Regions from separate parts of the Rahnella sp. PCH160 genome, predicted to be linked through region 3. Evidence: predicted binding sites of a transcription regulator. Region 3 holds the regulator's gene; each other region holds the start of a gene.
The links. Region 3 encodes PurR, which represses purine synthesis genes. Its sites were predicted from a motif close to CANGCAAACGTTTGCNTG; they were not measured.

Region 1 (9,928 bases), 3.1 Mb from region 3:
TTTTCATATTCATGGTCATAAGTCCTGTAGGAGAGTTTATTTGTTGCTTTTGTTATCCACCAGAACCGCCAGCAGAATGACGACTGCTTTTACGATCATCTGGTAGTAGGAAGAAACACCTAATAAGTTCAAACCGTTATTCAGGAAGCCAAGGATCAAAGCACCGATCAGGGTGCCGACAATACGTCCTTTCCCGCCGGAGAGGCTGGTTCCCCCTAAAACCACAGCGGCAATCGCATCCAGCTCGTAACCGGTCCCCGCATTAGGCTGCGCGGAAGACAGACGCGCCACTTCGATGATACTGGCCAGAGCCGCCAGCAGCCCGCACAGGGAGTAGACGATGATTTTGACTTTATCGACGCTGATACCTGACAGACGCGTGGCAGACTCATTACCGCCCAGCGCGTAGATATAACGCCCTAACCGGGTGTGATGCAGCATGTACCAGACTGCAATAAACACCACGGCCATCAGCCAGACTGGGGTAGGAATACCCAGCGGACGTCCGATACCAAACCAACCGAATACGTCTGCTACATCGTTAAAACCGGTGCTGATCGGGCTGCCGTTGGTATAAACCATCGTGATACCGCGCAGCAGTAACATCATGACCAGCGTGGCAATAAACGCCTGCACCTTGCCTTTCGCAACAATCAACCCCGTGACAGCGCCGACACCGGCACCCAGCGCCAGCGCGCCCGCCACAGCAACCAGTGCATTAACTTCCAGCCCGACAATTGATGCGGCAACCGCACCGGTCAGCGCCAGCAAAGAGCCGACAGACAAATCGATACCGGAAGTCAGGATAACCAACGTCATGCCCACGGCCATAATGGCGTTGACCGACGTTTGCTGAAGAATGTTGAACAGGTTATTGACCGTGAAGAAGTTCGGGCTCAACGAGGAAACCACGGCAATCAACACCAGCAGTGCAATCAGAGACTTTTGCTCCAACAACAACTCTTTACTGATCCAGCGCTTTTTGGCTGGCAATGTCTGAGAACTCATATCTGATTACTCCTGCGTCACGCCGTATTGCTTGCCGACAGCGGCTGCCATCAGCACTTCTTGCGTTGCCTGTTCTATCGGGAATTCACCGCTCAAATGGCCTTCATGCATCACTAAAATCCGGTCGCTCATGCCGATCACTTCCGGCATTTCCGAGGAGACTAAAATGATGCTCAGCCCTTCGCGCTTGAACTGGTTAATAAGCTGGTAAATCTCTTTTTTCGCGCCAACGTCAACGCCACGTGTCGGTTCGTCGAGGATCAGGACTTTTGGCCGCGTCATTAATCCGCGGGCAATCGCCACTTTTTGCTGATTCCCGCCGGAAAGCAGGCCGATGGTCTGCATCATCGATGGCGTTTTTATATTGAAGAGGCGAATGAAATCGCCCACAGCCTGTTGCTCGTCGGCATGTTTCAAACGCCCGCCGCCGTGGCTGAAATAGCGCAACGCGGTCAGTGACATGTTTTCTTTCACCGACATCCCGAGCACCAAACCATCACGCTTACGGTCTTCGGAAATGTAGACGATGCCGTTTGCCAGCCCGTCCTGCGGAGAATGTGTGACGACCTCGCGGCCATCCAGCGAAACGTAACCACTTTTACGCGGCAACGCGCCGTAGAGAATTTTCATCAGTTCAGTACGGCCCGCGCCCATCAGGCCAGACACGCCGAGGATTTCGCCGCTGTGAAGTTCAAAGCTGACGTTATCCACACCCGGACCGCATAAATTACGGACCTGCAAACGCAGTGCGCCGCGTTCGTGGTTTATCCGCGGATACTGTTCTTCTAGACGACGGCCCACCATCATTTCGATCAACGTATCTTCTTGCAGTTCGCTGACCGGACGTTCAGCAATAAACTGACCGTCACGGAATACGGTGACGTCATCGCAAATCTCAAAAATCTCTTTCAGGCGATGGGAGATATACACCACGCCACATCCGGCGGCTTTCAGTTCGCGAATGACGTTAAATAAAGACGCCGTTTCGGTATCGGTGAGCGCATCAGTCGGTTCATCCATAATGATGACTTTAGATTCAAAGCTCAGCACTTTGGCGATCTCAACCATCTGCTGGTCGCCAATCGATAATTCACCGACCAGCCGGTCGCTTTTGTAACGCAGATTCAGACGCGCCAGGAGTTTATCGGCTTCGGCATACATCTTTTTCCAGTTGATGCGGCCAAAGCCATTGACGAACTCACGGCCAAGGAAAATGTTTTCAGCGATAGTCAGTTGTGGGATCAGGTTTAATTCCTGATGGATGATGCCAATCCCCGCTTCCTGAGAAGCTTTCGGGCCATTGAAGGTGGTTTCCTTGCCAAGAAACTGTACTGAGCCGGCATCTTTCTGGTAGATGCCGGTCAGCACTTTCATCATGGTGGACTTGCCCGCGCCGTTTTCTCCCACCAGCGCCATCACACGTCCCGGATAAACGCTGAGCGCCGCGCCGGAAAGTGCTTTTACGCCGGGAAAGGCTTTATCAATCCCTGTCAGTTTCAGCAAAGGTTGCATAAAGGCCTCAGAAGGTTACGCCGGCACACAGAATAACGTTCGCGTAAGGCGAACATTCCCCGCTGCGGATCACAGCCCGACTTTTTTCGCTTTGCGCTTTGAATGCCTCATGACTGACGTAATCCAAAGCAATGGTATTTCCCTGGTGTTGTTCGAGTTGTGTCAATTGGGCGAGTAACGCTTCATGGAGTTGAGGATTGTTAGTGAGGATTTCCTCGGCGAGGATAGCCCGCTCAACCTGCATCTCGTGTGTCACTACCTCTAAGACTTGTAAAAAGGTGGGGACTCCCTGGGTTAGCGCCAGATCGATGCGTTGGCAAGCTGCTGGCACCGGAAGACCGGCATCGCCAATAACCAGCTGATCGGTATGACCTAACCGGGCAATAACATTTGAGATTTCGGCATTTAATAGCGGTGACTTCTTCATTTTGACTCCTACAGCGAAACGTTTCGCTCATGGATGAGTTTATGAAACTCGCAGAACAAGGCAATGAAGATGTGATGGAATTGTGATCAGCGTCGAAACGTTTCGCTGAACGCTTCATAAAACGCAGCTCAATTTGAGTTAGCACTTAAATAAAGGGAAAGGGCAGAAATAAAACAGGGCACCCGAGGGTGCCCTGTTGAAAGCAGAAAGGGAAATCAGATTTCCACCTGCGTACCGAGTTCGATCACACGATTCGGCGGGATCTCAAACTGGTCCGGCGCGCGCAGGGCGTTACGGCTCAGCGCCATAAACAGTTTTCCGCGGAAATACAGATACCATGGACGCTTGGTGAGGATCAGCGATTCGTGCGACATGAAGAACGACGTTTCCATCATCCTGCACGGCAATCCTTCCAGACCACATCGATGGAAGACTTCTTCCACATTCGGCGTTTCTTTAAACCCGTAACTCGCGACCACACGCCAGAACGTCGGCGACAGCTGTTCAATGGTGACACGCCGGACGTTATGTACATAAGGCGCATCTTCCGTTCTCAACGTCAGCAGGACAACACGCTCATGCAACACTTTGTTGTGCTTAAGGTTATGCAGCAACGCAAATGGAATCACGTTGATGGCACGGGACATATAAACCGCAGTCCCCGGAACGCGAACTGGCGGTGATTTCTCCAGTGAAGCAATCATCGCTTCGAGTGAATTCCCGTGTTCGTTCATGCGGCGCATAAGACGGAAACGCTCGCTTTTCCAGGTGGTCATGACGATAAACATGCACAGACCCAGCGTCAGTGGCAGCCAGCCACCGGAGAACAGTTTTGTGGCGTTCGCCGCAAACAGCGGGATATCCATAAACAGCAGGGCAATCAGTAAAAGCCCGACCAGGAAAGGTTTCCAGTGCCAGTTTTTTAGCGCCACCGTGCAGGAGAGAATACTGGTCAGCACCATGGTGCCGGTGACGGCAATACCATAAGCCGCCGCCAGATTACTCGAATGCTCGAAGCTGGCAATCACGATAACCACCGCGAAATACAGCAGCCAGTTAATCGCCGGGATGTAGATCTGACCCGCTTCCATTTCTGAGGTATGGATAATGCGCATCGGCGGTAAATAGCCCAAACGCACCGCCTGACGGGTCAGGGAGAACACACCGGAAATCACGGCCTGAGACGCGATGATAGTTGCCAGCGTCGCCAGAATCAGTAACGGAATCAGCGCCCAGTCAGGTGCCAGCAGGAAGAAGGGGTTTTTGATCGCTTCCGGATTTTTCAGCAGCAACGCGCCCTGACCGAAGTAGTTCAGTACCAGAGAAGGCAATACCACGGTGAACCAGGCCAGACGGATCGGGAATTTCCCAAAATGCCCCATATCCGCATACAACGCTTCTACACCGGTGATTGACAGCACGACCGCGCCGAGCGCCAGGAAGGAAAAGGACTTATGCTCAATAAAGAAGTTAACCGCCCACATCGGGTTCATGGCGCGCAGCACTTCCGGATTCTGCATGATGCTGTTCACACCGAGGATCGCCAGCGACAGGAACCACAGCAACATAACCGGGGCAAAGAGTTTGCCCACAATGCCGGTGCCGTGCTTCTGAATTATGAAAAGCAACGTCAGAACAGAGATAGAAAGAGGGACGATATAAGGATCAAGGGCAGGCGCGGCGATTTCCAAACCTTCCATCGCGGAAAGCACCGAGATAGCCGGTGTGATCACCACTTCACCATAGAAGAAGCTGCCACCGATCAGGCCAAGAATCACCAAAACAGCGGTGGTACGTGCCGATGTATTTCTGCCCGCCAGAGACATCAGCGTCAGAATACCGCCTTCACCTGCGTTGTCCGCCCGCATCACGTAAGTGAGGTATTTGAGCGAAACAATGAGGATTAACATCCAGAAAATCAGAGAGAGAAAACCAAAAACGACGCTGGGTTCAACGTTGAAACCATAGTGACCAGAAAAACACTCTCTTAAGGTATAGAGAGGGCTGGTACCGATGTCGCCATAGACCACACCAATGGCGGCCAGGGTTACTGCTGGGAGTGACCGTTTATGTTCAGTGCTCATATTTTGTTTCTTTTTTGCTCGAACATCTGTAAGCGATGCGTGCGCTCAGTCTTATGATGCCCACTAAAAGGCGCACAGTATGCACGAATAAATCAGATTGCCTACCCATAAATGTGCAGCGAAACCGCCATTAAGATGAACGCGGTCACAATTCTGATAATAGAAAATTTTTAGTAATCAACAAGCTATAACGATAAAAATAAACGTGGCATATCGTCATAAGCCAGTACACTATTCAACAACTAAATGGAAACCGGAAGAGACAGTATGGCGCAATCCCCCCTTCTGGCAGAACGGATAGCCCGTCTTGCTAACGCATTAGAACATGGCCTGTACGAGAGGCAAGATGCGATACGCCTGTGTCTTCTGGCGGCCTTATGCGGAGAGAGCGTTTTTCTGCTTGGCCCGCCAGGCATCGCGAAAAGCCTGATTGCCCGCCGCCTGAAATTTGCTTTCCGACACGCGCGCGCTTTTGAATATCTGATGACACGCTTTTCCACTCCGGAAGAAGTCTTTGGTCCGCTGTCCATTCAGGCCCTGAAAGATGAAGGCCGTTATCTGCGTCTGACCGAAGGTTACTTGCCGGAAGCGGAAATTGTCTTCCTTGATGAAATCTGGAAAGCGGGTCCCGCCATCCTCAACACCTTGCTGACAGCCATCAACGAACGTCGTTTCCGTAATGGCGAGCGCGAAGAACCGATTCCGATGCGTCTGCTGGTCAGCGCTTCCAACGAATTGCCCGAAGCTGATGGCGGCCTGGAAGCATTGTATGACCGCATGCTGATTCGCCTGTGGCTGGATAAAGTGCAGGATAAGCAGAATTTCCGCTTACTGCTGACCAGCCGCACCAATGAAAGCGCCAATCCGGTGGCGGAATCCCTGAGTATCAGCGATGAAGAATATCAACAATGGCAGCCGGAGATCGATAAAGTCAATCTTTCAGACAGTTGCTTCGAACTGGTGTTTCAGCTTCGCCAGCGCCTTGATGCGCTCGATACCGCGCCTTATGTTTCCGATCGTCGCTGGAAAAAGGCACTCCGCCTGTTGCAGGCCTGCGCTTTTTTCAGCGGCCGGAATACTATCACTCCGATAGATTTGATTCTGCTGAAAGATTGTCTGTGGCATGACCTGAATACCTACCAACTGTTGCAAACCCAAATCGAGCAGCTGATCACCGAACAGGCTTACCAGCAACAAACCTTGCTGATGAAAATCCAGCAACTCAATCAGCAATGGATGCAATATCAGCAGCAGCAAAGCTCACGTCAGTCGATTAAGCTGAGCAAGAAAGCTGGCATTTTCAGCCGTAAACCGCAATACAGCCTGCCTGATGCCCTCGTTGCCAGCGGAATAACGCTGTTGCTGCAAACGCCTTTGCATCTGCATGAGATTAAAGTCACGCATCTGCTTTTTGAACGCAGCGTTCTGGAAGAGTGGATAAATAAAGGTGGCGTTCTGAAAGCCAAACTTAACGGGATTGGTTTTGTTCAAACGGTTGATGCCGAAATCGATGATAAGCAGCAATTGCTGGTGCTGGACGTCAGCCGTCAAAGTACGCCACTGACGTTGCCGGGCAACGAACACATCGCGGTGCCGGACGAAATGAAAAATACGCTGAATGATCTGACCGCAAAACTCGCTCAGCAAAGACATGAGTTCGGACAGCAGCAGAGTTGCCTTTTTGTTCCCGCAACGTGGATGGCAAAAATTGAAGCCAGTCTTTTGCAGGTTTCTGAACAGCTACGCCTGCAGCAACAAACCTTCAGCGGGCACTGATCATGTTTACCCTGGAATCTCTGGATCTTCTGCTGGCTATCAGCGAAGGAGAACTGATTGAGGAACTGATCGTCGGGTTACTGGCCGCGCCAGCCCTGGCGGTTTTCTTCGAAAAGTTTCCCCGCCTGAAGCGCGCGCTGACCCGGGATCTTCCTGAATGGAAATTACGCCTGCGCCAGAGGATCCACGAAACTCCGGTTCCTCAGGATCTGGCAAAAGAGTTTTATCTCTACCAGCATTGTCAGCAAGCCGACGCCCTGATATTTCAGGCAGAGCTGGGATCCCTGCTTGATGAGCTGGCAAGGCTGAATTCCCCGTTTGCCACCGAAGCCCGTACCTTGCGTGACAATCATGAAACCTCCCGTACTGCGCAGACCGGCAGTAGCTTCCAGACTTTATTCCTCCAGCGCTGGCGCCTGAATCTGACGTTCCAGACGGTGAACGTTCATCACCAGTTACTGGAACAGGAGCAGGAGCAGCTTCAGGAAGAATTGTTACAGCGGCTTGAACTGAGCAGCGAGTTGTCTCCTTTATTAGCAGAGAACGATACTGCCGCAGGCCGGTTGTGGGACATGAGTAAAGGAAAGCGTCTTCGCGGTGATATTCAGTCGCTGGCGCGTTTCGGCGCATTTCTCCAGCAACAACCGGAACTGATGAAACTGGCAGAACAACTCGGGCGCAGCCAGACGGTGAAAACCAGCCCGCATGAAGATGCCAAAATGGAAACGCACCGGCTGATGGTTCGCGAGCCTGCGACAGTGCCGGAAGAAGTGAATGGCATTCATCAGAGCGATGACATTTTGCGCCTGATGCCCACCGAACTGGGCACGCTGGGCATCCCCGAACTCGAATATGAATTTTACCGGCGCTTGCTGGAAAAACGTCTGATGACGTACCGGCTGCAAGGCGATGTCTGGTGTGAAAAAGTCGTGAAACGCCCGGTGGTTTATCAGCAGCAGGAACCACAGCCGCGGGGCCCTTTTGTGGTCTGCGTGGACACCTCAGGTTCGATGGGTGGCTTCAATGAGCAGTGTGCGAAAGCGTTCTGCCTGGCACTGCTGAAAATCGCTCTCGCCGATAACCGGAAGTGTTACATCATGCTGTTTGCCAGCGAAGTGATCCATTACGAACTGACCTCTGCCGGCGGGCTGGATCAGGCGCTGCGCTTTCTCGGACAGCATTTTCGTGGCGGTACCGATCTGGCCGCCTGCCTGAATGCCACGCTGGACAAACTGGCTTCTCCGCAATGGCACGACGCGGATGCCGTCGTCATCTCCGATTTCATCGCCCAGCGATTGCCTGATGAGGTGCAGAGAAAAGTTAAATTACTGCAACAGGAAAAACAGCACCGCTTCCATGCGCTGGCAATGTCACACTACGGAAAGCCCGGAATTCTGCGCATATTCGATCATATCTGGCGCTTTGATACCGGCGTGAAGAGCCGCGTTCAGCGACGCTGGCAGAGAAATTAAGCTTAAAGAGAAAGATAACCATGACTGAAATTTATCAGCTCGATGAGCTGGATCGCGGGATTCTGAACGCGTTGATGGAAAATGCCCGCACACCCTACGCCGAGCTGGCCAAAGTCTTCACCGTCAGCCCGGGAACCATCCACGTTCGTGTCGAGAAAATGAAGCAGGCCGGCATCATTACTGGCGCGCACATCACCGTGAATCCCAAGCAACTCGGTTACGATGTTTGCTGTTTTATCGGCATCATTCTTAAAAGCGCCAAGGATTATCCGTCTGCGCTGAAAAAGCTCGAGAGTATAGAAGAAGTGGTTGAAGCCTATTACACCACGGGCCATTACAGCATTTTCATTAAGATCATGTGTCGCTCTATCGATTCCCTCCAACATGTACTTATCAACAAGATCCAAACGATTGACGAGATCCAGTCCACAGAGACCCTGATCTCCCTGCAGAACCCCATCACACGGACTATCCAGCCCTGAGTCTCCATTTCTATACCCCTATTATCCACAGGTAGATCCCAGCTCATTCACAGCGTACAATAGCCCCTTTTCTCGGGTTGAGAGCACAATGGCAGACATTACCCTGATCAGTGGCAGTACGCTTGGCAGCGCCGAATATGTGGCAGAACACGTAGCAGAAAAGCTGGAAGAAGCCGGTTTTTCTACTGAGACGTTTCATGGCCCGGAGCTGTATGAAGTCCCGCAGGACGGGATCTGGTTGATGGTGTGTTCAACACACGGTGCGGGTGAACTGCCTGACAATTTACAGCCCTTTTTAGAGCAACTGGACGATCAGCAACCCGATCTCTCCAAAGTTCGCTTTGGTGCCTTAGGTTTAGGCAGCAGCGAATATGACACCTTCTGTGGTGCGATCGTCGCTTTGGATCAAAAACTGACCTCATTAGGGGCAAAACGGATCGGTGATCGTCTTGAGATCGACGTGACTCAACACGAAATTCCTGAAGATCCTGCTGAGGTTTGGGTCCTCAACTGGATTAATTTGATCAAATAAGTGTAAATTTCAGGCGATCAGATGTGGATAACTATGCTTAAAAGCAGGGTAAAACCCGTAGTTATCCCTCTAACAACTCCTGTATGCTTTTCATGCTGTGCATAACTCTCAATTCTGATCCCAGCTTATACTGTCCAGGATCACCGATCATTCACAGCATTGGATCCTTCTTAGCATCTTGATCTTCTTAAACAAAAGAGACTTATGCACAGAGGATCGCGATCCTAATAGAAGTATTAATAAGAGATCTTTAAATAAAAAAGATCTTCTTTTAATTAGTGAAGATCCCCGGGGACTTGTGGAACCTCTAAACTTGAGTAGAATCCCTCCTCCCAACGCCATACAAAGAAAGTTCGCTTGAACGCCGAGGTGCAGTCGCATGTTTTATCCGGATCAATTTGACGTCATCATCATAGGTGGTGGTCATGCAGGTACAGAAGCCGCCATGGCTTCGGCACGCATGGGACGTCAGACCTTATTACTCACCCACAATATCGACACGCTTGGACAAATGTCGTGTAACCCGGCTATTGGCGGGATCGGGAAGGGACATCTGGTTAAAGAAGTGGACGCGCTGGGCGGACTGATGGCCACCGCCATCGATCATGCAGGCATTCAGTTTAGGATACTAAACG
Region 2 (9,928 bases), 1.8 Mb from region 3:
TTTCATGGACGAGGGTAGTGAGGTTGAATTAGGCAGCGAGCTTGAGCCTAAAGATGTTCTGAAGTTTAGAGATTCCAAAAAATACAAAGATCGTCTGGTTGCTGCACAAAAAGAAACCAACGAAAAAGACGCGCTGATCGTCATGAAAGGCACCCTGTTCGGTATGCCAATCGTGGTGGCTTCTTTTGAATTTGCCTTCATGGGCGGTTCAATGGCGTCTGTGGTTGGCGCCCGCTTTGTGCGTGCCGTTGAACAGGCGATGGAAGATAACTGCCCGCTGGTGTGTTTCTCTGCCAGTGGCGGTGCGCGTATGCAGGAAGCGCTGATGTCGCTGATGCAGATGGCAAAAACCAGTGCAGCACTGGCGAAATTGCAGGAACGCGGTCTGCCGTACATTTCTGTACTGACTGACCCGACCATGGGCGGCGTTTCGGCCAGCCTTGCCATGCTGGGTGACATCAATGTCGCTGAGCCGAAAGCGCTGATCGGTTTTGCCGGTCCACGCGTTATCGAGCAAACTGTTCGTGAAAAACTGCCGCCGGGCTTCCAGCGCAGTGAATTCCTGATTGAGAAAGGCGCGATCGATATGATCGTGCGTCGTCCTGATATGCGCGCCAAACTTGGCAGCGTTCTGGCGAAACTGACCGGGCAACCGGAGCCGAATGTGTCTGACGTCCATTCTGCTGTCGACGGTTCTGCCGCTGACCATCATCAGGATGCCTGATCGGATGAGGTAAAAGCCGGTCAGCTTTTCGGGCGGTAACCTGTTTTATGCCGCCCGGCACCTCCTGGCTGTGCTTTTACTCTTCGTCAGTTCTGACAACGAGGGCATTGCCTGCTATCACAGTCTGGTGATGTAGTGTCGAAGTGAACCTAACTCAGGTTGAACGGGACTCATGCAAAATCAACGTATCCCTCAAGCCACGTCGCCTTTGGCCACGTGGCTTTATTATCTCGAAAACCTCCATTCTCAGGCTATCGAGCTTGGCCTTGACCGGGTCAAAGCGGTGGCGACAAAACTCGATTTGCTGACACCTGCGCCACGTGTTTTCACCGTCGCAGGGACCAACGGCAAAGGCACTACCTGTGCGACACTGGAAGCCATTCTGATGGCCGCGGGCTACCGTGTGGGCGTCTACAGTTCCCCGCACCTTGTCCGCTATACCGAGCGCGTTCGTATTCAGGGCGAAGAATTGCCTGAATCTGCACACTGCGCCTCTTTTGCGCTGCTGGAAGCCGGGCGGGGCGATATCTCCCTGACCTATTTCGAGTACGGCACGCTGTCGGCGTTACAGCTGTTCAAACAGGCGAAGCTGGATATTGTTATCCTCGAAGTCGGGCTCGGCGGGCGTCTGGATGCCACCAATATTGTCGATGCGAATGTGTCGGTCGTCACCAGCATCGCGCTGGATCATACTGACTGGCTGGGTTCCGATCGCGAGAGCATTGGCCGCGAGAAAGCCGGTATTTTCCGCGCGGGCACGCCTGCCGTGGTCGGTGAACCGGATATGCCGCAATCCATTGCTGATGTGGCAAAAGAGAAACACGCAGAGTTGTTCCGCCGCGGTGAAAACTGGAATTTCGCGGCAAGTGCCGCAAACTGGCGCTGGACTGCTTTGCAGGATGGCGAAGAAGTCACCATACTGGACGAATTGCCGCTGCCCAACGTTCCGCTGCCGAATGCTGCCACGGCGCTGGCCGCGCTTCATTATTCGACGCTCGATATTCCTGAAGAGGCCTTACGCAATGGCTTGCAGCGTGCAGCACTGCCGGGACGTTTCCAGACAGTGAGTGAATCGCCGCGCCTTATTCTTGACGTGGCACACAACCCGCACGCCGCAGCTTATCTGGCCGGACGCCTGGCTGAACAGCCGCGTAATGGCGGGAAAGTGCGTGCGGTGGTGGGAATGTTGAAAGACAAAGATATTGCCGGTACGCTGGCTTGTCTGTCGCCTCAGGTAGATGAATGGTATTGCGCACCGCTGGAAGGGCCGCGTGGAGCCAGCGTTGAAGAACTGGCCTCCCACCTGCCTCAGGCGCGCCGGTTTGATGATGTGGAGTCTGCCTGGAGACAGGCAATGCAGGAGGCGGCTCCTCAGGATATTGTGATTGTCTGCGGTTCGTTCCACACCGTAGCGCACGTTATGGATGCTATAGATACGGGGAAAACCAGTGGCTAGTAAGTTTCAAAATCGTCTGGTCGGGACGGTCATTCTGGTGGCGCTGGGCGTGATCATTTTGCCCGGTTTACTCGACGGCAAGAAAAAGCATTACGAAGACGAATTTGCGTCCATCCCATTGGTGCCAAAAGCGGGTGATGTTGAGGAGCAGGATGCCATACCGCCTGTGACCCAATCATTGCCGGCTCAACCGCCGGAAGGCGCAAATCAGGCCATGAACGGGGCGCAGGACATCGACAATGCGGCGACCAATACCAATGCCGCCAATCATGGCAACGTAGCGCCGGGGAATACGACGGTCGAAGCACCGCCGGTCACGACGCTGCCTGAACAGAAGAAACCGGTGCAAGCTGCGCCAGTGAAACCGGCGCCTCAGAAACCCAAAGTGATCGAACCGAAACCGCTGGCTGAAGCTAAACCGGTGGCGAAACCGAAACCGGTCGAACAGCCGAAGCCTGTTGAACAACCTAAAGTTGTTGCTGAGCAGCCTAAGCCGGTCGAACAACCGAAAGCGGTTGAACAGCCTAAGCCTGTGCCGGAAGAGAAAGCGCCGGCAGGTCAGTCTTATGTCGTTCAGCTCGGTGCATTGAAGAATGCGGCGAAAGCCACTGAGATTGTCGCGACTTTGCGGCTGTCGGGGTTCCGCGCTTATTCCGTTCCGGCGACACCGGTGCAGGGGCAAATCACGCGGCTTTATGTCGGCCCGGATGCGTCAAAACAAAAACTCGAAGCTTCACTCCCTCAGTTGCAACAGCTGAGCGGGTTAGGCGGACAGGTGCGTTCTTATTCGGCGCGCTAACTAAACTCCCTCCCCTGCGAAGGGGGGGTAGGCGCCGATCGCGTCTCCCCTGAAAAGGAAGGCGACAGGCGTGATAAAAACACAAAAAATACCAGGGAGGGCACAAGCGATTTGTGCCCTTTTTCTATAAGATCGCCGGGTTGGGTTTTTATAGGTTTATGCTGCGGTTGAGGTTTTTTTAATCGCTATTATTAATTTGTCTGACCGGCTGATTTCCGCTACGCAAACGTTTTCTTTTTCTGTTAGAATTCGCAGCGATTTGGATGCCGGGGTAGACGCGACTAGATTAGACACTGGAATTGTTAATGGTCTGGATTGATTACGTCATCATTGCGGTTATCGGATTTTCTGCCTTAGTCAGTTTAATCCGTGGCTTTGTTCGCGAGGCTTTATCACTGGTTACCTGGGCTTGCGCCTTCTTTGTTGCCAGTCATTATTACCCGTATCTCGCCATCTACTTCACGCGTTTCGAAGATGAGTTAGTTCGAAACGGGATCGCAATTGCCATCTTGTTCATCGCGACGTTGATCGTAGGTGCAATTGTCAACTATGTGATCAGTTCACTGGTTGAAAAAACCGGGTTGTCCGGCACTGACAGGGTGTTAGGTGTGTGCTTCGGCGCACTGCGCGGTGTGCTTATTGTCTCCGCGATGCTGTTCTTCCTGGATACCTTCACCAGTTTTTCGCAAAGTGACGACTGGAAACAATCCCAGTTGATCCCACAGTTCAGTTATATCATCAGGTGGTTCTTTGACTACCTGCAGAGCACGTCGAGTTTCTTGCCAAAACATATTTAGTTCTGGCAGCGCTGAAGAGGAAAAGACAACATGTGCGGTATTGTCGGTATCGCCGGTTTCATGCCGGTAAACCAGTCGATTTATGACGCGTTAACGGTGTTACAGCACCGTGGGCAGGATGCTGCTGGCATCACCACCATCGATGCCAATAACAATTTCCGTTTACGGAAAGCCAATGGCCTGGTGAAAGATGTTTTTGAAGCCCGCCATATGCAACGCTTACAAGGCAACATGGGTATCGGCCATGTTCGCTACCCAACGGCTGGCAGTTCCAGTGCCTCAGAAGCTCAACCTTTCTACGTCAACTCTCCGTTCGGCATTACACTGGCCCACAACGGTAACCTGACCAATGCTCACGAATTGAGAAGCAACCTGTTCGAAGGCCAGCGCCGTCATGTGAACACCACTTCCGATTCTGAAATCCTGCTCAATATCCTGGCGAGTGAACTGGACCGTTTCCAGCATTACCCGCTGGAAGCTGACAACATTTTCGCCGCCGTGGCTGCCGTGAACCTGAAAATTCGTGGCGCTTATGCCTGTGTGGCGATGATCATCGGCCACGGTATGCTGGCGTTCCGCGATCCGCACGGTATTCGTCCGCTGGTTATCGGTAAACGCACGCTGGAAGATGGCCGCAATGAGTATATGGTGGCCTCTGAGAGCGTGGCGCTTGATACGCTGGGCTTTGAGTTCCTGCGTGATGTTGCGCCGGGCGAAGCGGTGTACATTACCGAAAAAGGCCAGCTGTTTACCCGCATGTGTGCTGATGATCCGCAGTACAACCCGTGCCTGTTCGAATACGTGTATTTTGCCCGTCCCGACTCGTTTATCGACAAAATTTCCGTCTACAGCGCTCGTGTTCGTATGGGTGAAAAGCTGGGCGCGAAAATTGCCCGTGAATGGGAAGATCTGGATATCGATGTGGTCATTCCGATTCCGGAAACCTCCTGCGATATCGCACTGGAAATCGCACGTATCTTGGATAAACCGTACCGTCAGGGTTTTGTGAAAAACCGCTACGTAGGCCGTACCTTTATCATGCCGGGTCAGCAGGAACGCCGTAAGTCTGTACGTCGTAAACTGAACGCTAACCGTGCTGAGTTCCGTGGCAAAAACGTTCTGCTGGTCGATGACTCTATCGTGCGCGGCACCACCTCTCAGCAAATTGTTGAGATGGCACGTGAAGCCGGTGCACGACGCGTCTATCTGGCCTCAGCCGCGCCGGAAATTCGTTTCCCGAACGTCTACGGTATCGATATGCCGAGCGCTAACGAACTGATTGCACATGGTCGAGAAGTCAGCGAAATCAATCAGATCATTGGTGCTGATGCGTTAATCTTCCAGGATCTCAGCGACCTTATCGCTGCAGTGAAAGAAGACAACACTGATATCGAGAAATTTGAGTGTTCCGTATTCGACGGTATTTACGTCACCAAAGACGTTGACCAGGACTATCTGGAATACCTCGAAGCGCTGCGCAACGATGATGCTCAGGCATTACGTGGCCAGCAGGAAGCTGAAAACCTCGAAATGCATAACGAAGGCTGAAGCCTTTGAAATGCGCCCGCTCAGGCTGAAAGGCCGGGCGGGCGCGTTATTGTTGTTCCCTCCGCCTGTCTTCCCCGTTCAAATTCCCGTGCCTTAAGGTTGCCAATTCTCCGGCATTCCGGCAAAGTCAGACCCATTCTCCGGCGTGTATACTTCTTCATACTGATTGTTTCGCGCGAATTTCCTGAGGCAGTGTTTATGAAACGACTTATTGTCGGTATTTCCGGCGCGAGTGGCGCGATTTATGGCGTCCGGTTATTGCAGGTGCTGCAAAGCGTGCCTGATATCGAAACCCATCTGGTGATGAGCAATGCCGCCCGCCAGACACTGACGCTGGAAACGGATCTGACACTGCGTGATGTTCAGGCGCTGGCCGATGTGGTGCATGATTCCCGCGATATCGCCGCCAGTATTTCCTCCGGTTCATTTAAAACGATGGGCATGGTGATTTTGCCCTGCTCAATCAAAACCCTTTCCGGCATTGTGAACAGCTACACCGACGGCTTACTGACGCGCGCGGCTGACGTGGTGCTGAAAGAAAGGCGTCGTCTGGTGTTGTGCGTTCGCGAAACCCCGCTGCATTTAGGGCATTTACGGTTGATGACGCAGGCCGCCGAACTGGGCGCGATTATCATGCCGCCGGTTCCGGCCTTTTATCATCGCCCAGCAACCGTGGAAGATATCATCGATCAGACCGTCAACCGGGTGATCGACCAGTTTGATATTGAGCTTCCTGAAGACTTATTTGTTCGATGGCAGGGCAGCCACTAAACTTTCCCACCGCGATACGCACCTCTTTCGCGCAATTCCGTTACATTGCACCAATGATGATCACAATTTGATTCATTCAGGTGCAATGTTCGCGAGCGCTTCAGCTATTCTTCCTTCAGACCTTTGAAAACTTTCATTATCCCGATGCTTTTTTGAACGGTTTTCGTTCTTCATGAGTTGAAAATCACCTTACGGAGAAACGGCACGGAACGTGCATGAGAAAACCTGGCCAAAAAGCCATTTGCGCCGTTCAGCAAACTATAAAAAGACGTTCATTCACGCACACACAATCACAACAGATGAATAATCACTGAGGCTACTGTATGAAAAAGTTGTTCAAGGTTCTTCCGCTGGTTCTGGTCTTAGCCAGTGCAGGTAGTGCATTTGCTGCCGTGCCTAAAGCAATTAATATCGGTACTGATCCGACTTACGCGCCCTTCGAGTCAAAAGACTCCAGCGGCAAGCTGGTAGGTTTTGATATCGATCTGGCAAACGAGATGTGTAAACGCGCTGCCATCAAATGTACTTACGTTGAAAGTGATTTCGATGCGCTGATCCCTTCCCTGAAAGCGAAGAAAATTGATGCGATCATCTCGTCCCTGTCGATCACTGAAAAACGTCAGCAGGAAATTGATTTCACAGAAAAACTGTACGCCGCTAATGCCCGTCTGATCGCGCCAAAAGGCTCTAAAATTCTGCCAACGCTGGATGCGCTGAAAGGCAAAAACGTCGGTGTGTTGCAGGGTTCTACTCAGGAAGCGTATGCCAACGCATTGTGGCAGCCAAAAGGCATCAACGTGGTGGCTTACCAGAACCAGGACCTGATCTACGCCGATCTGGCTTCGGGTCGTCTGGATGTGGCTTTCCAGGATGAAGTGGCAGGCAGCGAAGGCTTCCTGAAACAAGCCGCCGGTAAAGATTACGCGTTCGCCGGTCCTTCCGTGAAAGACGATAAATTCTTCGGTGTAGGGACAGGTATGGGGCTGCGTAAGAACGAAACCGATCTGCAAGCTGCGCTGAACAAAGCGTTCGACAGCATGCGTAAAGATGGGACTTACGACAAACTGGCCAAAAAATACTTCGACTTTGACGTTTACGGCGGCTGATTTGCGCTGTGAGATGTGCCAAAGGGAGCGGTTCGCCGCTCCCTGCGGTTCTGACGCAGGCTTTAATCTGGCCTGCGCCGGGATCCACTGAAGACAGGAAAACTACATGCTGTATGGGTATTCCCAGGTAATTATCCAGGGCACATTGGTGACACTGGAGCTGGCGATTTCGTCAGTGATTTTAGCGTTGGTGATCGGGCTTATCGGGGCTGGCGGGAAACTGTCAAAGAGTCGGGTTATTTCGGGTTTTTTTGGCTGTTACACCACGCTTATTCGCGGCGTCCCTGACCTGGTGTTGATGTTGCTCATTTTCTACGGATTGCAGATTGCGCTTAACAGCCTGACTGAATCCCTCGGCTTTTCTCAGATTAATATCGATCCTATGAGTGCGGGTATTATTACCCTCGGCTTTATTTACGGTGCCTATTTTACCGAGACGTTTCGTGGTGCTTTTATGGCGGTTCCTCGCGGCCAGATTGAAGCCGCGACGGCGTTTGGGTTTAGCGGTTCGCAAATTTTTCGTCGTATCTTATTCCCGGCCATGATGCGTTTTGCACTGCCCGGAATTGCCAATAACTGGCAGGTTATTTTGAAAGCCACCGCGCTGGTGTCCTTGCTCGGCCTGAATGATGTGGTGAAGGCGACGCAGCTGGCAGGTAAAGGCACGTACCAGCCTTTCTACTTCGCGATTGTCGCGGGTGTGGTTTATCTGATTTTTACGACGTTGTCGAACGGCGTACTGGTTTGGCTTGATCGCCGCTATTCGCTGGGTGTGAAGAGGGCGGATCTATGATCGAAATTTTACAACAATACGGCATGTCCTTGCTGTACAGCGACGGCTACCGATTTACCGGCCTGGCAATCACGTTGTGGCTGTTGATCAGTTCCGTGGTGATAGGCGGGTTGCTGGCGGTGCCGATGGCTGTGGGCCGCGTTTCCTCCAACAAATTCATCCGTTATCCGATCTGGCTGTATACCTATATTTTTCGCGGCACGCCGCTGTATGTTCAGTTGCTGGTGTTTTACTCCGGGATGTACAGCCTGGAAATCGTGCGCGGCACTGATTTTCTCAATGCGTTCTTCCGCAGCGGCCTGAACTGTACGATCCTCGCGCTGACGCTGAACACCTGTGCTTATACCACCGAGATTTTTGCCGGGGCGATCCGTTCAGTTCCGCATGGTGAAATAGAAGCGGCCAATGCCTACGGTTTCTCGCGCTTTAAACTGTATACCTGCATTATTTTGCCGTCGGCTCTGCGCACGGCGCTGCCCGCGTACAGCAACGAAGTGATTCTTATGCTCCATTCCACCGCGCTGGCCTTCACCGCGACGGTGCCGGATGTGCTGAAAATCGCCCGTGATATTAACTCCGCGACCTATCAGCCTTTCTACGCATTCGGGATTGCGGCGGTGATTTATCTTTGTGTTTCTTTTGTCCTGATTGGTCTGTTCCGCAAGGCGGAAAAACGCTGGCTGGCGCACGTTAAGCCTCAGTCAAGCCACTGATAAAAATAACCATTGCGGATATAAATATTATGCCAGAAAACAAATTAGCGGTTCTCGACTTACACAAACGCTACGGTGACCACGAAGTGCTGAAAGGCGTGTCTTTGTCTGCCAATGCGGGCGATGTCATCAGCATCATCGGTTCATCAGGTTCCGGGAAAAGTACCTTTTTGCGCTGCATTAACTTCCTGGAAAAACCCAGCGAAGGTTCGATCAGCGTAAATAATCAGGATATCCGTATGGTGCGTGACACCGACGGACAACTGAAAGTTTTCGACAAAAAACAGCTGCAACTGCTGCGCACCAAACTGACGATGGTCTTCCAGCATTTCAACCTGTGGAGCCACATGACGGTACTGGAAAACGTCATGGAAGCGCCGGTTCAGGTGCTGGGATTAAGCAAAGCCGAAGCGCGTGAACGTGCGGTGAAATACCTCGATAAAGTGGGCATCGACGCCCGTGCGCAGGGAAAATATCCTGTGAACCTGTCAGGCGGTCAGCAGCAACGTGTATCTATTGCACGAGCGCTGGCGATGGAGCCGGAAGTGTTGTTGTTTGATGAACCGACGTCAGCGCTGGACCCGGAGCTGGTGGGCGAAGTATTGCGTATCATGCAAAAACTGGCAGAAGAGGGGAAAACCATGGTGGTGGTCACACACGAAATGGAATTTGCCCGTCACGTTTCCAGCCATGTGATTTTCCTGCATCAGGGCGTTATCGAAGAGCAGGGCGATCCGGGTGAAGTCTTTGGTAATCCGAAAAGCGCCCGTTTACAGCAGTTCCTGTCCGGTGCGTTGAAGTAATAAAAACGCCCTCCCCTGCGAAGGGGAGGAGCAAGACAAAAGGCGAGTCGAATCAGCCTTTCGCGGCCAGCAGGCAAAGCTGTTCGGTCAGTTCATAGGATTTCACAAACGAATTCACCGGCAGAAACTCATATTTCGAATGGAAATTATGCGCACCAGTGAAGTAGTTTGGCGTCAGTAACCCTTTCGCTGAGAGCGCTGCACCGTCAGTGCCGCCGCGCATCGGGATCACTTTTGGATCAACGCCAATCTCTTTCAGACCCGCAAAAATCAAATCAATCGCACGCCGGTCTTCACCGATGGCGCTGCTGATATTGCTGTAGGTGTCGCTGATTTCAACCGACACTTTTGCCGTCGGATATTGCGCGGCAATGTCTTTCGCGACATCCTGAATCTTCTGCTTACGGGCGGCAAAACT
Region 3 (9,928 bases):
TTGCTTCCTCAAGCCGGTACAGGCTGTCACGGTCATTACTCTTCACGCGCAGCACACAGAGACGGTGCGCAATCACAATGCCTTCTATTGTAACGATGGCAGGCACCAGATAAAAACGCCAATTTTTGTGGGGTCTTTCTCAATACTGGCATTTAGCTAAACAATTTTCGGCGCTTGCGTTCAGGCTCACATAATTAAAGATTCATCGAGAATAACATTTTTGCCGTTCCACGATAATGTCAGATCTGCTAAATTCCATTCTTTAACTCAAATATTAACACCATGAAAAGTGGTTATTTTTTTGACTAAAAATGGCGGTTATTTCGACATAAAAAAAGCTATTAACTTTTTCTCACAATATGATCTAGAATCGATGCAATTCGTGCTTTTTTGTCGGGTTCTTTTAGGCAATACTCTGACATCCCTGATGTTTAACCCTACCACTCATGGTAACGAAGCTATGCGCTTACTGTTCACGCTTTTTGTGCTGCTCTTTACCCAGCTGTTTCTGAATATGGCCCATGCGTCGCCACAGAATCGTGCCGCTGCCGATCAGCGAAAGAGTCATGTCAACCAGGTCGCACCGGAAGAGCGTCGAAAGCGAAAAACCGTGGCTGCGAAAACCAGTAAGAAAACCAAAGTCGCGCCGGTTTCAGAACCTAAAACTCAGGAAAAAATTTCGAAGAAGAAAGTCAAAAGCACCGAACTGGTTAAGCGAAAGACATCTTCAGAAAAAACAGTAAAAACGACGCGGGCCGAGAGTAAAGTAGAAAGTAAAAAAGAAAAAACACTCAAGACAACGCGGGCCGGGGCGAAAGCAGAAAAAGAAACGGAAACCCGCTCTCTCGCTAAAAACAGCAGTAAAAAGGTCAGCAAAAAAGAAGCCTATGGCCGTCACCGCAAAGGCAAGAAGTTGCATGAAGAAGACAGTAAACCGATAACGCTCAGCGCAACGCACAAAAAACGTTATCAGCACGCACAGCAAACTGCCATGACAAAACTGATGCACCAGGTCGGCAAACCTTATCGCTGGGGCGGGACCTCACCGAATACAGGTTTTGATTGCAGCGGACTGGTTTACTACGCCTACAAAGATCTGATCCGAATAAAAATGCCTCGCACAGCCAATGAAATGTACCACTTGCGCGATGCGGCTCCGGTCAAACGGGGTGAATTAGAATCCGGCGATTTGGTGTTCTTCCGAATTAATAACCGCGGTGCCGCCGACCATGTTGGTGTTTACGTTGGAAACGGGAAGTTTATCCAGTCACCACGTACCGGCGAAGACATTAAAATCACCTCACTGGGTGAAGATTACTGGCAAGACCATTATGTTGGCGCACGACGGGTAATGACCCCTAAGACGATCCGATAATAAACAATTCGTTAAGTCTGAAGTTTCGCTAATCAGCCATTGAATAGCATTTAACGAAGAGTTTCTGCAGGGAAGAGTATCGGCGCAAAGGGCCACTGCGTAAAATTGAAAAGGGCGATTCCTGTTATAGGTATCGCCCTTTTTTATTGCGGCTTTCGCGCAGATCAATTCATGATTGCGGTGAAGCTGAAAGCCATAATCATAAGCAAAGCGCAGATCGTAGTGATCAAAGAAAATTTCAGGTTGCTGTCCATCAAACCCCCTTACGGATCAAATTGTGGCGTTCATTTAGCCACACTAAATGTGTGCCAACGCATTTTCTCATAATTCACATTTAAAATCTTGTGCTGAATAACAACAGGCTCATGACAATTTTACTTCCACTTTCCTGCATTATAAGTGAAAATTGTCGGTTACCACGCCTGTGTGCCGGTCGATTTCACCCGAGAGCATTTCACGCCTCATCCTGAAGAATCCACCCAACGATTTCACTGCCCTTTTCTAAGTCAGCAGTCAAATCCACGCAAGCAAACGATTAACATAATGCTAACGTGCTGATACACGTGAGCACAGGAGTCATTTTTTACATGGCAACGATTAAAGATGTCGCAAAGCGCGCTGGCGTTTCCACCACAACCGTGTCGCACGTCATCAATAAAACCCGTTTCGTCGCCGAAGAAACCCGAGCCGCGGTTCTCCTTGCAATCAAAGAGTTGCACTATTCTCCCAGCGCCGTGGCACGCAGTCTGAAGGTCAATAACACCAAAACTATCGGTCTGCTGGCAACATCCAGCGAAGCGCCCTACTTCGCCGAAGTGATCGAGGCCGTGGAAAACAGCTGTTTCTCAAAAGGCTATACGCTGATTTTGTGTAACTCACACAATAATCTGGAGAAACAGCAGGCCTACCTGCAAATGCTGGCGCAAAAACGCGTCGATGGTTTACTGGTGATGTGCGCGGAATATCCGGACGAATTGCTGAATATGCTCGAAGAATACCGTTCCATCCCGATGGTCGTGATGGACTGGGGCGAAGCGCGTAAGAATTTCACCGACAGTATCATCGATAACGCGTTCGAAGGCGGCTATATGGCCGGACGTTATCTGATTGAGCGCGGTCATCGCGATATCGGCGTCATTCCGGGGCAACTGGCGCGAAACACCGGCGGCGGCCGCTTCCAGGGTTTTGTTAAAGCGCTGACGGAAGCCAATATCCCTCTTCGTGAAGAATGGGTGGTTCAGGGCGATTTTGAGCCGGAATCAGGGTATCAGGCCATGCACAAAATTCTGATGCAGAAACACCGCCCGACGGCTGTGTTCTGTGGCGGAGACGTGATGGCGATGGGCGCAATTTGTGCTGCCGATGAGCTTGGTCTGCGCGTACCGCAGGATATTTCCGTGATTGGTTATGACAACGTGCGTAATGCGCGTTATTTCTCGCCTGCGCTGACGACGGTTCACCAGCCGAAAGAACGTCTGGGTGAAATGGCCTTTACCATGCTGCTGGACAGAATTATCAGTAAGCGCGAAGAATCGCAGACTATTGAAGTGCATCCGAAACTGGTTGAACGCCGTTCCGTCGCCGACGGCCCGTTCCGCGACTACCGCCGTTAATTTTCAATGAACGCCTGCGATGCAGGCGTTTTTTTCATCAATCGCGCAACCACTCCCGGTTCATCGTCTCCATATCCCCCATATAATCCAGCAGCCACGCCAGTGAAGGCGACGGATTGCTTTGATCCCACGTCAGGCAACACGGGCTATCAGGGAAAGTATTTTCCAGCGCCAGAACCCGCAATTTCTGCTGTTCAATCCAGGGTGTCACCCGGTGAACCGGCATCATCCCTACGCATAAACCTTCGTTCAGACATTCCAGCGCGCACGTCCAGTCGGGAACCACCAACCTTCGCTGGTTATCCAGCGTCCAGGTATCGCGCTTTGGCAATGTCCGTGACGTGTCTTCCAGACAAAGCGCCGGATAAGGTCGCAGCTGTTCGTCAGTCAATACACCCGTGTTTTGCGCAAGCGGATGCTGTGCGCTGACCACGCAATGCCAGTCCATAAACCCCATATCGCGGAAACTGAAACGTCCTCCGACGGGGATCGCTCGCGTCGCGCCAATAGCAACATCTGCCCGCCCGTCAACCAGGGCGTCCCAGACACCGTTGAAGACTTCCGAATGAATGATGAGCTCGGTGTCCGGGAAATGCCGGTAGAAATCCAGCACCAGTCGCCGCGTCCGGGCAGGTTTAACGATACGGTCGACGGCCACCCGCAATTCTCCGCGCCAGCCGTTCGCGACCTGCTGACACTGACGTCGGGTAGCTATCATTTTTTTTGTCAGAATCCGCGCTTCATCAACAAAAACTTTCCCTGCAGGCGTCAGTACTACGTCGCGATGTCTGCGCTCAAAGAGTGGAACGGCCAGCCATTGTTCGAGCTGACGCACGGTATAGCTGATGGCAGAAGGCACCCGGTGCAAGTCTTGCGCGGCAGCGCTGAAACTGCCGGTTCGGGCGACGGCATCTACCACGTCAAGGGCGTATTCTGACCACATCACTTAGCCTTCAATTTTTTTGATACCAGAATGCAAATATTAGCGTTTCACAAGGCTGTTATCAAAGCGTTAAACTCCGCATCCGATACGAATTCTGCGTCAAATCATCTGCAATACATAAATTAAAGAGACAATAATGAAACCCTCCCCAGGATTTATGCTCTATCTCGCCGGGCTGAGTATGCTCGGCTTTTTAGCGACCGATATGTATCTCCCGGCTTTCAGCGCCATGCAAACCGGCCTGATGACCAGCCCGGGCATGATCAGCGCCAGCCTGAGTATTTTCCTGGGCGGCTTTGCCATTGGCCAGTTGCTGTGGGGGCCGCTGTCTGACCGGATTGGCCGCAAACCGGTATTGCTGATCGGATTAGCATTGTTTGCCGTCGGTTGCCTGGGCGTACTGTGGGTTGAGAATGTCCGCGCCCTGCTGGCGCTGCGTTTCCTGCAGGCGATGGGCGTGTGTGCCGCCGCCGTGACCTGGCAGGCGCTGGTAGTGGATCGCTTTTCTGCCGATGTCGCTAAAAAAACCTTTGCCAGCATCATGCCGCTGGTTGCGCTTTCCCCCGCACTGGCACCGTTGCTGGGCGCATGGGTTCTCAACCATTTCGACTGGGAAGCGATTTTTGTCCTGCTAACCGTCGTGGCAGTGATATTGCTTATCACGACGTTCACTCTGCGTGAAAAGGCTCCAGAGGTTCATGCTCCTGCTGATAAAGCCGGTTTTGCGCAACTTCTCGCCTCGCGGGTTTACAGCGGTAACGTGATGATTTATGCCGCATGCTCTGCTGGATTTTTTGCGTGGCTGACCGGTTCTCCCTTTATTCTCAGTGACATGGGGTACTCACCGGGCGTAATTGGCCTGAGCTATGTTCCTCAGACCATTGCCTTCCTGCTCGGCGGTTTCGGGTGTCGCGTACTGATCAGTAAAACGGATGGCAATAAGATTCTGCCGTGGCTGCTGGCAGGTTATGGCGTCAGTGTGGCGAGTCTGTTCGGCGTGGCGATATTTACCGATGCGGGGCTGATAAGTCTGTTAATTCCTTTCTGCCTGATGGCTCTGGTGAATGGCGCGATATATCCGATTGTTGTCGCAAACGCATTAATGCCATTTCCTGCTAATACAGGTAAGGCTGCTGCGTTGCAAAATACCCTGCAGTTGGGGCTGTGTTTCCTCGCGAGTCTGCTGGTTTCCGCATTTATTGTGCAACCGCTAATGGCGACAGTGACCACGATGCTGTCTACACTATTGTTGGTTGTTTTGGGCCGCTGGTTGTCAATGCGTCAGGAAGAAGCGCAATCCGGGAAGGATGAATCCGAGCAAAAACGGCAGGCACGGCACGCAAATTAATAGTAATAATGACCATATGTTACAATCACTTAATGGACACTTACTTTCAAAGCGATTAACTATTGAGAATGGCTGCGAGCGAGCCTATACTCAACGTAACCCAATAAAATAGCATTTTTACAATACTTTTATTAGTTACTTAGCGTCGGCGTGAGGATCGCGTCACACTATTTTTCCGGTACGTTTTTCAAGGATGATTTTCCTGCATACCATTTGTTTGCGGGTGTTCTTCTAAATTTCCTCTGTTGGTGTCGAATATCGGACGTGGCGCAAGTCGTCTGTTCTCATAAAGACCTGCACAAATTGCCTTTGCTTTTCCCGGCAGGTTAATAAGTCAGAAGAGAAAGTGATGGAGAAGCTATGAGTTCATCGTGTATAGAAGACCAAAGCATTCAGGACAATCAGTGGTATCGGATAGTCAGTGAAATGCTGGCTATGGCAGACATCCAGGTTAACGGTAGTCGCCCTTTCGACCTTAAAGTAAAAAACACTGACTTTTTCAAGCGTGTTTTACAGGAAGGTTCTTTGGGTCTGGGTGAAAGTTATATGGATGGTTGGTGGGAATGCGAGCGCCTTGATATATTTTTCCAACGTGTTCTCCGTGCAGGTTTGGAAAGTAAACTCCCCCACCATTTCAAAGACACTCTGCGTATCGCCGCAGCACGCCTCACCAATCTGCAATCCCGCAAGCGGGCGTGGATCGTCGGGAAAGAACATTACGATTTAGGTAATGATTTATTCACCCTGATGCTCGACCCTTATATGCAATATTCCTGCGGCTACTGGAAAGACGCTACAACGCTTGAAGAAGCCCAAGAAGCTAAACTCAGGATGATCTGCGACAAACTGCAACTGAAGCCGGGCCAGCGTTTACTCGATATCGGCTGTGGCTGGGGCGGCTTATCAGAGTTTGCAGCCCGCAACTATGGCGTCAGCGTCGTGGGTGTCACGATTTCTGCCGAGCAACAGAAACTGGCACAGACACGCTGTGAAGGGTTGGACGTCACCATTTTGTTGAAAGATTACCGTGACCTTAACGATCAGTTCGACCGCGTGGTTTCGGTGGGTATGTTCGAACATGTGGGTCCCAAAAATTATCAGACCTACTTTAATGTCGCCAGACGCAATATCAAACCTGACGGTATTTTCCTGCTGCACACCATCGGTTCTAACAAAACAGATCTTAGCGTTGACCCCTGGATTGATAAGTACATCTTCCCGAATGGTTGTCTGCCGTCTGTTCAGCAAATCGCACAAACCAGTGAATCATTGTTTGTCATGGAAGACTGGCACAATATCGGTGCAGATTATGATCGTACCCTGATGGCCTGGAATGAACGTTTCCAAAAATACTGGCCTGAACTGGCAGAACGTTACGGCGACCGTTTCCACCGTATGTTCACGTACTACCTGAATGCCTGTGCGGGTGCTTTCAGAGCACGTGACATCCAGCTCTGGCAAGTTGTCTTCAGCCCTGAAGGTGTGGATGGCGGGATACGCGTTCCGCGTTAATTCGCGCAATTGTTTCGCCGTACCCTAATAGCAAAAAACCGGACGCACATGTCCGGTTTTTCCTTTCGTTCTATTTATAAATCCGCTGCTGAAATAATTATTCAGACTTTTCAATCATGGCCTGCGCAGTGGCGATTGCAGCTTCGCGACTGGCCAGTACGCGTTCTACCGTATCAACGATGGCCTGTGTTTGCGGATCAATTTCAATATTAATTTTATCTCCAAGACGCTTAGTGCCTAAAGTGGTTCTTTGCAGGGTCTCAGGAATTAAATGCACACAAAAACGGGTGCGGGTGACTTCGCCAATGGTCAGGCTGATACCATCAATCCCGATATACCCTTTATGTAATACATATTTCATTAAATCTTCATGCGGCATACGGAACCAGATTTGACGGTTATTTTCTGACGTCAAAATCTTCGCCACTTCGGCAGTACAAATAATATGCCCGGACATTAAATGCCCGCCAATTTCGTCATTAAAACGGGCGGCACGTTCCAGATTAACCTGATCACCGACGTTAAGATCGCCCAGATTGGTCAGGCGCAGGGTTTCTTTCATCAGATCGAAACTGACTAAATCTCCCTTCACTTCAGTTACCGTTAGACAACAACCGTTGTGCGCGACAGAAGCCCCCAACTGGAGGTTATCAAGCATATCCTCAGGCAAGCGAACGACATGGGTACGGAAATTCGGTTTTTCGTCAATGGACACAACCGTTCCGGTTCCCTGAACTATTCCGGTAAACATAGCCTTTTCCTCAATGTTTAAATCTGCTGTATTAAGACGACGCTCCGGTCAGTTTGCCGCAGAATTAATTGAAAGCCAAATCCCTGCGGCCAAAAATAGTCTCGTATTGACGGATTTCATTATTTAACCGGCCATTAACAGCATTGTTTGCTTAAAAATATTGAAGATGTACAATCTTGTGGCTATTTTCTACTCTCTAATGCCGCCGCGCGTGGCATTTTTTATTCAATATAATCAACAAAAAAGGTGTATCAGTGCAGAAGTACCTTGCAGAGGCGCGGGTGTTATTAGCGCTTGCGATTCCGGTCATCCTTGCACAAGTCGCCCAGACTTCCATGGGCGTAGTGGATACCATTATGGCAGGTTCTGTCAGCGCGACAGATATGGCTGCAGTTGCCGTCGGCACCTCAATCTGGCTGCCTGCGATTTTATTCGGCCATGGCTTATTGCTATCTCTGACGCCAACCATCGCGCATCTGAACGGTGCCGGACGCCGGGATAAAATTGGCCATCAGGTACAGCAGGGATTTTGGCTGGCTTCCGGTGTTTCTGTGCTGATCATCGCCGTCTTGTATCAATGCGACCATCTTATTGGCCTGATGCACAATATCGATCCTGAGCTAAAAGAGAAAGCCGTCGGGTATTTGCACGCGATTATGTGGGGCGCGCCGGGCTACCTTTACTTTCAGGTACTACGCGACCAGTGTGAAGGGCTGTCAAAAACCAAACCCGGCATGATTTTTGGGTTTATCGGGTTACTGGTGAATATCCCGGTTAACTACATCTTCATCTACGGGAAATTCGGTGCACCTGCACTGGGCGGTGTGGGCTGTGGCGTCGCAACAGGCACGGTTTACTGGGTCATGTTCTTCATGATGCGGTTTTACGTGCGCCGCAATTATACGATGCGTGATATCGTCGCCCCTTCGCGCTTTGCAAAACCTGACTGGCCAACGCTGCGGCGTTTGATCCAGCTCGGGATGCCGATTGCGCTGGCGCTTTTCTTCGAAGTCACACTGTTTGCTATCGTCGCCCTGCTGGTTTCGCCGTTAGGCATTGTGGCCGTCGCCAGCCACCAGATTGCGCTTAACGTCGGCTCGCTGATGTTTGTTATTCCGCTTTCGCTGGGCGTGGCGGCAACAATACGTGTGGGCTCACGCTTAGGCGAATCGTCGGTTGAAGGTGCCAAAGTGGCGGCTTACACCAGCATTATGACCGGCATTTTGATGGCCTGTTGTACAAGCCTGACCGCTATCATTTTCCGTGAACACATTGCGTCACTTTATAATGACAATGTGGAAGTGGTGACGCTGGCGTCTCACCTGCTGATATTCGCCGCGCTGTTTCAGATTTCTGATGCAGTTCAGGTGATTGGCAGTGGCGTACTACGTGGATACAAAGATACGCGTTCTATCTTCTATATAACGTTTGTCGCGTATTGGGTGCTGGGATTGCCGGTGGGCTATGTTCTCGGGTTGACGGATCTGCTGGTGCCACAAATGGGGCCAAGTGGATTCTGGTGCGGATTTATCCTTGGGCTGACTTTTGCCGCAGTGATGATGACATTCCGTATGCGCTGGCTGCAAAAACAACCCTCTTTTACTCTTTTGCAAAAAGCTGGCCGCTGAACGAATTTTAAATCCTTCAGTTTGACATTCCGCGTGCTGCAAATTGACTGCAAGGCGCGGAAAATTTCGTCATCCGGCTCGCCGTTATGTCTAAAAAAACAACGCAATGCGCATTAGCTCGGCGATCACGCACAATATGACAGGAAAATGTCTTTTTTCCCTTGCCAGCCTCCAGAGAGGTCGTTAATATTCGTCCCCGTCGCCAGCACTGGCTGACAAAGAAGAAAACGATGCGTCCGTAGCTCAGTTGGTTAGAGCACCACCTTGACATGGTGGGGGTCGGTGGTTCGAGTCCACTCGGACGCACCATTCTTCAAATGCTTTACCGTTGCACATTGTGCGTCCGTAGCTCAGTTGGTTAGAGCACCACCTTGACATGGTGGGGGTCGGTGGTTCGAGTCCACTCGGACGCACCAAAGCAACGTTCTCTCTTCCAGTTTTTAATCCTCCCTGAATATTTCCAAAAGCTGAATCAATCTGATGACATTCTTACGCCTGTCCGTTTTTCTGATTTTCAAATCGCGCTGACGTCATCCGTTTGTATTTTTTTAAGATTATTTCTCAAATGTGGCATTTTCGAAGGTACCGTGACGAAACTGTTATGCCTTCTGGTTTTTACTCTGCCCGCTTTGGATAATTGCGCAACAAAGCTCTGTCATCTGCCCTAAGCTTGCGCAGCATCACGTTTTTTATTTGGTTTCCCACCCCGTTCCCCTCTATAATACGCATCGTCTCTTCGATTGAATGGTTTCAGCCCC

Region 1: rbsD (D-ribose pyranase) is a predicted target of PurR. The motif match lies at 2,959-2,976, and genes of this name have one in related genera.
Region 2: cvpA (colicin V production protein) is a predicted target of PurR. The motif match lies at 3,199-3,216, and genes of this name have one in related genera.

What each region holds. Positions count from the first base shown of each region.
Region 1 is NZ_JBLOGT010000001.1:983,979-993,906, reverse strand. Features, by position in the region: gene rbsB (ribose ABC transporter substrate-binding protein RbsB) at 1-13, opposite strand, end outside; gene rbsC (ribose ABC transporter permease) at 37-1,008, opposite strand; gene rbsA (ribose ABC transporter ATP-binding protein RbsA) at 1,015-2,520, opposite strand; gene rbsD (D-ribose pyranase) at 2,528-2,947, opposite strand; gene kup (low affinity potassium transporter Kup) at 3,163-5,031, opposite strand; gene ravA (ATPase RavA) at 5,299-6,807, shown strand; gene viaA (ATPase RavA stimulator ViaA) at 6,810-8,279, shown strand; gene asnC (transcriptional regulator AsnC) at 8,300-8,761, shown strand; gene mioC (FMN-binding protein MioC) at 8,850-9,293, shown strand; gene mnmG (tRNA uridine-5-carboxymethylaminomethyl(34) synthesis enzyme MnmG) at 9,673-9,928, shown strand, end outside.
Region 2 is NZ_JBLOGT010000001.1:2,334,882-2,344,809, forward strand. Features, by position in the region: gene accD (acetyl-CoA carboxylase, carboxyltransferase subunit beta) at 1-724, shown strand, start outside; gene folC (bifunctional tetrahydrofolate synthase/dihydrofolate synthase) at 897-2,180, shown strand; gene dedD (cell division protein DedD) at 2,173-2,979, shown strand; gene cvpA (colicin V production protein) at 3,285-3,776, shown strand; gene purF (amidophosphoribosyltransferase) at 3,807-5,324, shown strand; gene ACM5QY_RS10990 (UbiX family flavin prenyltransferase) at 5,523-6,095, shown strand; gene argT (lysine/arginine/ornithine ABC transporter substrate-binding protein ArgT) at 6,419-7,201, shown strand; gene ACM5QY_RS11000 (histidine ABC transporter permease HisQ) at 7,308-7,994, shown strand; gene ACM5QY_RS11005 (ABC transporter permease) at 7,991-8,707, shown strand; gene hisP (histidine ABC transporter ATP-binding protein HisP) at 8,737-9,510, shown strand; gene pepT (peptidase T) at 9,563-9,928, opposite strand, start outside.
Region 3 is NZ_JBLOGT010000001.1:4,101,463-4,111,390, forward strand. Features, by position in the region: gene ACM5QY_RS19060 (NlpC/P60 family protein) at 461-1,375, shown strand; gene cydH (cytochrome bd-I oxidase subunit CydH) at 1,540-1,629, opposite strand; gene purR (HTH-type transcriptional repressor PurR) at 1,963-2,988, shown strand; gene punR (DNA-binding transcriptional activator PunR) at 3,026-3,931, opposite strand; gene punC (purine nucleoside transporter PunC) at 4,068-5,279, shown strand; gene cfa (cyclopropane fatty acyl phospholipid synthase) at 5,640-6,791, shown strand; gene ACM5QY_RS19090 (riboflavin synthase subunit alpha) at 6,889-7,542, opposite strand; gene ACM5QY_RS19095 (MATE family efflux transporter) at 7,797-9,170, shown strand; tRNA gene ACM5QY_RS19100 (tRNA-Val) at 9,403-9,479, shown strand; tRNA gene ACM5QY_RS19105 (tRNA-Val) at 9,510-9,586, shown strand.